One region of the Agrobacterium sp. 22-214-1 genome, then DNA from elsewhere that is predicted to be linked to it. Evidence: riboswitches for the same ligand, from Rfam matches in the RefSeq annotation. Region 1 holds a riboswitch; each other region holds the start of a gene.
The links. Region 1 has a riboswitch for cobalamin ahead of nrdH (glutaredoxin-like protein NrdH). Riboswitches for the same ligand answer to the same signal wherever they lie in the genome.
Positions count from the first base shown of each region.

Region 1 (2,194 bases):
CGCGCCGGAAACATTCGACGTGCGCGGTTTTCTCGATATCGTTTCCGCCGTCCGCAAGGGCGGGCAGGAGGTGCTTGTTCCGGTTTTCGACCGCTCCCGTGAAATCGCCATAGCGTCTGCCCGGGCGATTGCGCCGGAAACACGCTTTATCCTCGCTGAAGGCAATTATCTGCTGCTGGACGAGGCGCCGTGGACAACTCTTTCCAAAAGCTTCGACCTCACCATTTTTGTCGGGCCGTCCGTCGAGGTGCTGGAGGAGAGGCTGCGGAAAAGGTGGCAGGGCTACGGTCTCGACGAGGCTGATATCCACGCCAAACTTTTCGAAAACGATCTTCCGAACGGAAAAAGGGTGATCGAAAACGCCCGTCCCGCCGATATTCACATCGATATCTGGGAATAGATTAACGCTTTTCTCTGTTTGAGCGGCGGCACGCATGTGCCGTTAAGCCTTTGTTGACCATGTGTTGAATCTTTTTGATCCACAGGGTGGGGCTTTTGTGTGTCTATTTATTGACGCGAAAATTTCCTCATATACTATATGTGGTGTTCGAGGTTCTTCCGATTCGCAAGGATTGGGAGCTAAGACGGGAATTCGGTGCGTAACGCCTTTATGGCGGAGCAAGGCCGAAACTGCCCCCGCAACTGTAAGCGGTGAGCATCGTTCCGATTTGGGTCACTGGAGCCGAAAGCTTCGGGAAGGCCGGAATAGATGTTGTGACCCGCAAGTCAGGAGACCTGCCTTGAGCGCAAACGTCCACGGGCGGGGTGTCCGGAGGAAGGTGTATGACGCAAATGATTTGCGTGCGCCCTTTTCTGCCCCCTCCAGAACAAGCTTCGGGGTGAAGTCATGCCAGTGCATTTGTTTGAGTTGCTGCGCTCGTCGGCGTAGGGAATGATTTTACGCGGCTTGCAGCATCACCAGGAAAACCAGACCCGGTTTCCGTCCTGAATGCGAGAAGCCTTCCAAGGCCCTGCGCCTCACCTGAATGACAGAACCATCGCCGTCCGATTGCGATTGCAATCGGCAATGTTGAGCCGTGTCCGAAACCGGCTTCGAGAGAGGAAATTATGACCATCACCGTTTACAGCAAGCCCGCCTGCGTCCAATGCACCGCCACCTATCGCGCCCTCGACCGCATCGGCGTCCCCTATGAGATTGTCGATATTTCCGAAGATGCGGATGCGCTCGATCATGTCCGGGGCCTCGGCTACATGCAGGTGCCCGTCGTTGTTGCCGGTGAGCGCCATTGGGCGGGTTTCCGGCCGGATATGATCGGCTCGATCAGTTGAGGCGGCGGGGCGATGGGCCTGATCGTCTATTATTCCAGCCGCTCTGAAAACACCCATCGTTTCCTTCTGAAACTGGGACGGCGTCTGTTTCGCCTGCCGCTTGGCGTTGAGGAAGATGTTCCCCATGTGTCCGAGCCCTATGTGCTGGTCACCCCCACCTATGGGGGTGGTGGCACCAAAGGCGCCGTCCCGAAACCGGTCATCCGGTTTTTGAACGAGCCCTCCAACCGAAATCTCATTCGCGGCGTCATCGCGGCGGGAAACACGAATTTTGGCGCAGCTTTCGCATCCGCCGGAGATATCGTCTCGCGCAAATGCGCAGTGCCGTTTCTCTATCGCTTCGAGCTTCTCGGCACGGAGGAAGATGTCGCCAACGTCAAACATGGATTGGAACGATTTTGGACACGCTGACCTCGAGCGCCATTCGCAAGGACGTCAAACAGCCGGCAGCCGTAACCCAGAAACCGCTCGATGCGGCTCTGGACTACCACGCGCTGAACGCGATGCTGAACCTTTACGATGAGAACGGAAAGATCCAGCTAGACAAGGATCGCCTGGCTGCCCGGCAATATTTCCTCCAGCACGTCAACCAGAATACCGTCTTTTTCCATAACCTCAGGGAAAAGCTCGATTATCTGGTGACGGAGGGATATTACGAGCAGGAGGTACTGGATCAGTATTCCTTCAATTTCGTCCGCGATCTCTATGACGAAGCCTATGCCCGGAAATTCCGCTTCCCGACCTTTCTCGGCGCCTTCAAATATTACACCTCCTACACGCTGAAGACCTTCGACGGAAAACGTTATCTGGAGCGTTACGAGGATCGCGTCTGCATGGTGGCGCTGGCCCTTGCGCGTGGCGATGAGCAGCTTGCCCGCGATCTGGTCGATGAAATCATTTCAGG
Region 1 covers NZ_JBNWCK010000001.1:1,939,312-1,941,505, reverse strand. The annotation lists gene ACQZ5G_RS09745 (nucleoside triphosphate hydrolase) at 1-400, shown strand, start outside; cobalamin riboswitch at 534-757, shown strand; gene nrdH (glutaredoxin-like protein NrdH) at 1,069-1,290, shown strand; gene nrdI (class Ib ribonucleoside-diphosphate reductase assembly flavoprotein NrdI) at 1,303-1,701, shown strand; gene nrdE (class 1b ribonucleoside-diphosphate reductase subunit alpha) at 1,689-2,194, shown strand, end outside.

Region 2 (2,194 bases), on a different contig from region 1:
GAACGGCGTGACGGACAGGCCGCGCTTGGCGAAGGCACGGGCAAGGCCGGCCACCATCAGCGATTTGCCGACATCCGAGCCGGTTCCCTGAAACATCAGCACGCGTGCAGCCATGTCAGAATTCTATCCCCGCCTGCGCCTTCACGCCCGCCTTGAAGTGATGTTTCACGAGGGTCATTTCCGTCACCATATCGGCCGCGTCGATGAGCGGTTGCTTGGCGTTGCGGCCGGTGACGATGACATGCAGATCGGGCCTGCGGCTGGAAAGCGTCTCGACCACCTCTTCCAGCGGCAGGTAATCGTAACGGAGCGCGATGTTCAGCTCATCGAGGATCAGCAGGCCGATGGTCTCGTCGGCCATCAGGACCCTGGCTTCCTCCCAGGCCTTTGCCGCCGCCGCGACGTCGCGTTTCAAATCCTGCGTGTCCCAGGTGAACCCCTCGCCCATGGTGCGCCACACGACCCTGTCGCCGAACAAAGTCAGCGCCTGCTGTTCTCCCGTCGACCATGCGCCCTTGATGAATTGAACGACGCCGACCCGCCGCCCGGTGCCGAGCATGCGCAGAGCAAGGCCGAAAGCGGCGGTGGATTTGCCCTTGCCGGGACCGGTATTGATCATCAGCAGACCTTTTTCGATGGTCTTTTCCGCAACCTCGGCGTCCTGCACCGTCTTGCGGTTGACCATTTTCTGCCGGTGACGTTCGGCTTCGCTGTCGCTGATGTCGCGTGTCATCGCGTTTTCCTTTTTATCCAGCGGCGCGGGACCCGGTGCCCCAGCCATTCGGAGCGGCGACTATACCCAATTTGCCGCACCCGGCAATGTGCGGGCCACAGGGCCGCGGCATTGACCCTCACGCCCGTTCAGCCTAAGGGTAACGGACTGACGGTCTTTTCCCGGCAACGGGAAAAGCTAAGAGGGAACACGGTTCCAGCCCGATTACCGGGTCATTCCGTGGCTGCCCCCGCAACTGTAAGCGGTAAGCCCGCACCGTAAAGCCACTGGACACCTCAACGGGTTCGGGAAGGCGGTGTCAGGGTGTAAAGCCGCGAGCCAGGAGACCTGCCGTTTCAGGAAAAACGTCTGCCGGGCGGGGTGCTCCGGTCAGTCGGTTAGATCGAACATCCGGTTTGCGCCTGTCCGCATACCGTATTCGACATCCGCACCCCCGAGATTTTTTTGCAAGGCGCGGGAAACGATACGGTTTGGATATTTCAGCGACATCTTCATGTACAGGCGGAAACACGCAGGACGAAACGGCGTCCGGCGTGACCGTCTTCGTTTGCAGAAGCTGTCGCGATGAAGCCGACCCCAATGCCGAACCGCGCCCCGGCTCACGCCTCGCCGATGCCGTCGTCGCAAAGGCGGAGGAAACGGGTGTCACCGTTCGTTCCGTCAACTGCCTCGCCAATTGCAAGCGCGGGCTTAGCGCCGTGCTGCGCAGCGCCAATGGCTGGTCCTATGTTTTCGGCGGGCTGACGACCGGTGATGCGGAAGATTTGCTGACCGGCGCACGGCTGCTGGCTGCCGCCCCCGACGGCCTGATGCCCTGGCGCGGTCGCCCCGAACCCTTAAAGCGCGGCATGGTGGCGCGCATTCCCCCATTCGATTTTACCGAGGAGAGATCATGAGCACCCTTCTGGACCGCGTTCCCTGCACCATCGTCACCGGCTTTCTGGGGGCTGGCAAAACCACGCTGCTGCGCGGCCTTCTCGAACAACTGGACGGCAAGCGGCTGGCGATCATCGTCAACGAATTCGGCGATATCGGCATCGATGGCGAGATTCTCAAAGGTTGCGGTATTGAAAGCTGCCCGGAAGAAAACATTGTCGAACTGGCCAATGGCTGCATCTGCTGCACGGTGGCGGATGATTTCCAGCCCGCCATCGAACAGATTCTGAGCCGCCAGCCGAAGGTGGAGCATATCCTCATCGAAACCTCCGGCCTCGCCCTGCCGAAGCCGCTGGTGCAGGCCTTCCAGTGGCCGGCGATCAAGAGCCGCGTGACGGTGGATGCCGTCGTGGCCGTGGTGGATGGCGCCGCCCTTGCCGAAGGGCAGGTGGCGCACGACATGGAAGCACTCGCCGCCCAGCGGGCCAATGACGAGGCGCTCGATCACGATGACCCGGTCGAAGAGGTTTTCGAGGATCAGGTTGCCTGCGCCGATCTTGTCGTGCTGACCAAGGCCGATCTTCT
Region 2 covers NZ_JBNWCK010000005.1:292,088-294,281, reverse strand. The annotation lists gene ACQZ5G_RS19120 (cobyric acid synthase) at 1-114, opposite strand, end outside; gene cobO (cob(I)yrinic acid a,c-diamide adenosyltransferase) at 116-733, opposite strand; cobalamin riboswitch at 868-1,082, shown strand; gene ACQZ5G_RS19110 (DUF1636 family protein) at 1,204-1,629, shown strand; gene cobW (cobalamin biosynthesis protein CobW) at 1,626-2,194, shown strand, end outside.
Region 2: linked by a shared signal. The riboswitch ahead of ACQZ5G_RS19110 (DUF1636 family protein) and the one ahead of nrdH (glutaredoxin-like protein NrdH) in region 1 are both predicted to bind cobalamin.

Region 3 (2,194 bases), on a different contig from region 1:
GATATCGCCGATGTGGAGGCCGATCATCTGCATGCTTTGTCCATGGCTGTCGGATGGCGATATCACGCGAACGAATGGTGTTTCCTGCGGCAGTGCGGCGTCGGCCTTGCCGCGCTTGACGAAATCGATCGCGTTGTCGCAACGGCAATGCTGTTTCCTTATGATGAGGCTTTCGCGACGGTCGGCATGGTCATCGTTTCCCCCCGTTTGCAGGGGCAGGGTGTTGCACCATGGCTGGTGGGCCAACTCATTGCGGGCTACCCTGACGCGGCCCTGCGGTTGAACGCCACGGAAGCCTCGCGACGGCTTTTCGCACGGCTGGGTTTTGTCGGAGATACGGAAAAAGTACATCTCCTGCGCGGCAAGGCGCGCTGCCCTGCCGAGATGCCGACGCTTGGAAGAAAACAGAGAATCGAGCCGCTGTCCGAGGATCATTTGTCCGCCGTGGCGGATCTGGATCGGGCGGCTTTCGGTGTTTCGCGCCGGGGTGTCCTGCAACGCCTTCTCCGGGAAAATACGGGTTACGGCCTGTTCGAGGCCGATCGTCTTGCCGCCTTTGCATTGCGGCGTGCTGCGGGGCGGGGCCATATTGTCGGCCCGGTCGTCGCCGGTGACGAGGCGGATGCGATTGCGCTGGTGAGGCGACATTTTTCTGATCTCGACGATCAGCTTGTCCGTCTCGATGCCGTGCGGGATAGCGGTCTTCTGACCGAGTTCCTGGCACAATCCGGGCTGGTGGTGATCGAAACGCTCACCACCATGTCGAAAGGCGTACCGCAACCGGCAGGCTCCGGTTCCGCAAAGATTTTCGCCCTGGCGGGCCCGTCTTTGTGCTGAGGTGCGGCACTATCGCAATTGACGCCCCGCCTCATGCCCCTTATGTGAGAAAGCGACGGTTCCTGCAGCCGAAAGGCGAAGGGATTAATAGGGAACATGGTGCGGGCGATCTTTTTCGCCCAATGCCGTGGCTGCCCCCGCAACTGTAAGCGGATTGTCGTTCATCCCCGTGACGCTCCAAGGCGTCATGCCACTGTATTCTCCGGAATGCGGGAAGGCAGATGAGTGACGCAAATCCGTGAGCCAGGAGACCTGCCGTCGAAATATAAACCATCGTTACGGGCGGGGAAGCCCGGAGGAGGAGGTTGTAATGTTATTTCATAACATTTCGTTTGCGTCCTATTGCCGTTCTCCGTACAAGACGTCCCGCTGTTGCTGCGCGTTCTGACGCCTGCTGCTCTGGAATAAGATTTACTTTCGACTGGAGAACATATGTTTCATTCTAGACGCCTGCCGGTCCATGCCGGTTTTCTGGCCGCTGCGCTTGCGGCTTTGCCTGTCGCCGGCGCCAATGCTGCCGAAACCACCTATCCCCTGACGATCAACAGCTGCGGTCAGGAGATCACCTTCAGGCAGGCGCCCGCCCACACCGTGTCCGTCGGCCAGAGCACGACCGAGGTTCTTTACCTCCTCGGCCTCGCCGACAAGGTGGTCGGCACGGCGCTGTGGATCGGTCCGGTTCTGAAGGGGTACGAGGAGGCCAATGCCAGGGTCGAGCGTCTGGCTGACAATGATCCGAGCTTCGAGGCGGTCATCGGCAAGAAGCCGGACCTCGTGACGACGCAGTTCCAGTGGCAGATCGGCCCGGAAGGCGTTGTCGGAACACCGGCGCAATTCGCCGAGCTTGGCGTTCCCGTTTATACCTCGCCCGCCGATTGCATGGGCAAGGACAATTCCGGCGGCGGTGACGGCGTGCGCAACACCGTCTTCACCATGGATCTGATCTACCAGGAAATCCGCGATCTCGCCAAGATCTTCAACGTGCAGGATCGCGGTGAAGAGGTCGTTGCCGACCTGAAGAAGCGTGAAGAAGCCGCCCGCGCCAAGATCGCCTCGGCCAACGGTAAGCTTTCGGCCGTCTTCTGGTTCTCCAGCGCCGAGCTGGATATCGATCCCTATGTGGCCGGCCGCAATGGCGCGCCCGGCTACATCATGTCCGCGCTGGGGTTGAAGAACGTCATCGAAAGCGATGAAGAGTGGCCGACCGTCGGCTGGGAAACCATCGCCAAGGCAAATCCCTCCATCATCGTCGCCGGCAAAATGGATCGCCGCCGTTTCCCGGCAGACGATGTCGCCGTCAAGCTGAAGTTCCTCGCCACCGATCCCGTGGCCAGCATCATGCCCGCCGTCAAGGAAG
Region 3 covers NZ_JBNWCK010000002.1:623,643-625,836, forward strand. The annotation lists gene ACQZ5G_RS12660 (GNAT family N-acetyltransferase) at 1-837, shown strand, start outside; cobalamin riboswitch at 877-1,111, shown strand; gene ACQZ5G_RS12665 (ABC transporter substrate-binding protein) at 1,270-2,194, shown strand, end outside.
Region 3: linked by a shared signal. The riboswitch ahead of ACQZ5G_RS12665 (ABC transporter substrate-binding protein) and the one ahead of nrdH (glutaredoxin-like protein NrdH) in region 1 are both predicted to bind cobalamin.

Region 4 (2,194 bases), on a different contig from region 1:
AGCGTGGCAAGCTCGCCGAGCTTCTGGGTGGCGAAGGAAAGCCAGCTTTTCAGATCGGCATCGAGGCCGGTTTCCAGTTCGAGATCGACCGGGACATGCAGCAGCGAGCAGGACGGCGCGATCTGAAACGCCGCCGCACCGCGTGCCGCGATCACCGGTTCCAATCGGGTAATGATTGCAGCGAGATCAGCGCGCCAGATGTTGCGGCCGTCGATGACACCCAGCGACAGGACGCGATTTTCCGGCAACGCCTTCAACACCGTCTCCAGCGCATCGGGTGCTCGCACCAGATCGACATGAAGGCCCGCGACCGGAAGCGCTGCGACGGCTTCGAGATTGTCCTCAAGCCCACCGAAATAGGTGGCGAGCAGGATTTTCAAATCCGGCGCGGCCTTCGACAAAGCCCGATAGGCTATAGCCAGCGCGTGCCGCTCCCCCTCGGAAAGATCGAGCACGGCGACCGGCTCGTCGATCTGCACCCAGTCCGCACCGGCCGCGCGCAGGCATCGCAGCAGCTCTTCATAGACGGGCAGCAACCTTGCCAGCAGATCGAGAGGCTTGAAGGCTGCCTCGCGCGCCTTGGCAAGCTTCAGGAACGTGACCGGGCCGAGAATGACCGGACGCGTATGGATGCCGAGCGCCTTCGCCTCAAGGAAGTGGTCGACCGGCTTTTGCGAGGTGAGCACGAAATGCTGATCCTCTGAAACCTCCGGCACCATGTAGTGATAGTTGGTGTCGAACCATTTGGTCATTTCCAGCGCCGGAACGCCCTGACCATGATGCGAGTGTCCTTCATGCCCATGGCCGCAGCCTGCATGCGCTTCGCTCTGGCTGCCGCGCGCCATGGCGAAATAGGTGGAGAGGGCAACATCTCCACCCGCCCATCCATAGAGGGATGGAATGGCGCCCACCATCACGGCGGTATCGAGAACGTGATCGTAAAGGGAGAAATCGTTGGACGGGATATGGGCAATCCCCTTCTCAAGCTGGAGCGCCCAGTTTTCGGCACGCAGCCGGGCGGCGGTTTCGAGCAGTTCCGTCTCGGAAATCTTGCTGGACCAGAAGCCTTCAAGCGCGAACTTCAGTTCACGATGGCGTCCGATCCTCGGAAAACCGAGCGATGCGACTGGAATGGTCTTGTCTGGCATTGTCATACCCCATTTGGTTGTGGGGGCATGGGTAAAGCGGACGCGTGCAGGCCCGGCCTGTGCCGGACCATTGCAGCAACCACCGGGACACCCCGCCCGTGGACGTTATTTTGTCCTGGCAGGTCTCCTGGCTTACGGGTCGTCGCCTTTGTCCGTCTTCCCGGGGGTTACCCCAGTGACGTGTTGGACAAAGGCTCGCCGCTTACAGTTGCGGGGGCAGCTCCGGTCTTGCCGATCGTCGGCGCACCGGATTCCCTCTTAGCTCCGGGATCGAACAAACGAGCCCGGAGAACCATGACACCCGCATTTCTCACCACGGGCGTCACGATGTCAATAGACATAAAGAAATCTTTATATCTTTATTTCACTAAATTCAGAGAGCGACCGCACCCGGCCCCGGCACCGCACCGGGCGGCACTTTGCCCAGAATGATCATGCCAAGCACCTCGTCCTTGGTGACATCCTGCGTGCGGGCATGGCCCACCACCTTGCCGTTCTTCATCACGAAGACCCGGTCGGCCAGATCGAAGACATCGTGAATATCGTGACTGATGAGGAAGATGCCGATGCCCTGCCGTTTCAGCTCCTTGACGAGATCGCCCACCTGCGCCGTTTCCTGCGGCCCGAGTGCGGCCGTCGGCTCGTCCATGATGAGGATGCGGGCATCGAACAGAATGGCGCGGGCGATGGCGACGGATTGCCGCTGGCCGCCGGACAACGCCTTCACCGGCTCCTTGAACCGCCGGAAATTGGGGTTGAGACGCCCCATGACCTCGCGGGCCGAGGCTTCCATGGCGACATCGTCAAGCGTGCCCCATTTCGTCTTCAGCTCGCGGCCGAGATAAAGATTGGCCGCCGCATCGACATTATCGGCCACGGCCAGTGTCTGGTAGATGGTTTCGATGCCGTATTTCTTGGCATCGCGTGGATTGCGGATATCGGCGTCCTCGCCATTGATGAGAATATCGCCGCCATCGCGCCGATAGGCGCCGGAGAGGATTTTGATAAGGGTCGATTTGCCCGCGCCGTTGTGGCCGAGAAGGGCG
Region 4 covers NZ_JBNWCK010000002.1:258,245-260,438, reverse strand. The annotation lists gene metE (5-methyltetrahydropteroyltriglutamate--homocysteine S-methyltransferase) at 1-1,148, opposite strand, end outside; cobalamin riboswitch at 1,249-1,460, opposite strand; gene ACQZ5G_RS10985 (ATP-binding cassette domain-containing protein) at 1,522-2,194, opposite strand, start outside.
Region 4: linked by a shared signal. The riboswitch ahead of metE (5-methyltetrahydropteroyltriglutamate--homocysteine S-methyltransferase) and the one ahead of nrdH (glutaredoxin-like protein NrdH) in region 1 are both predicted to bind cobalamin.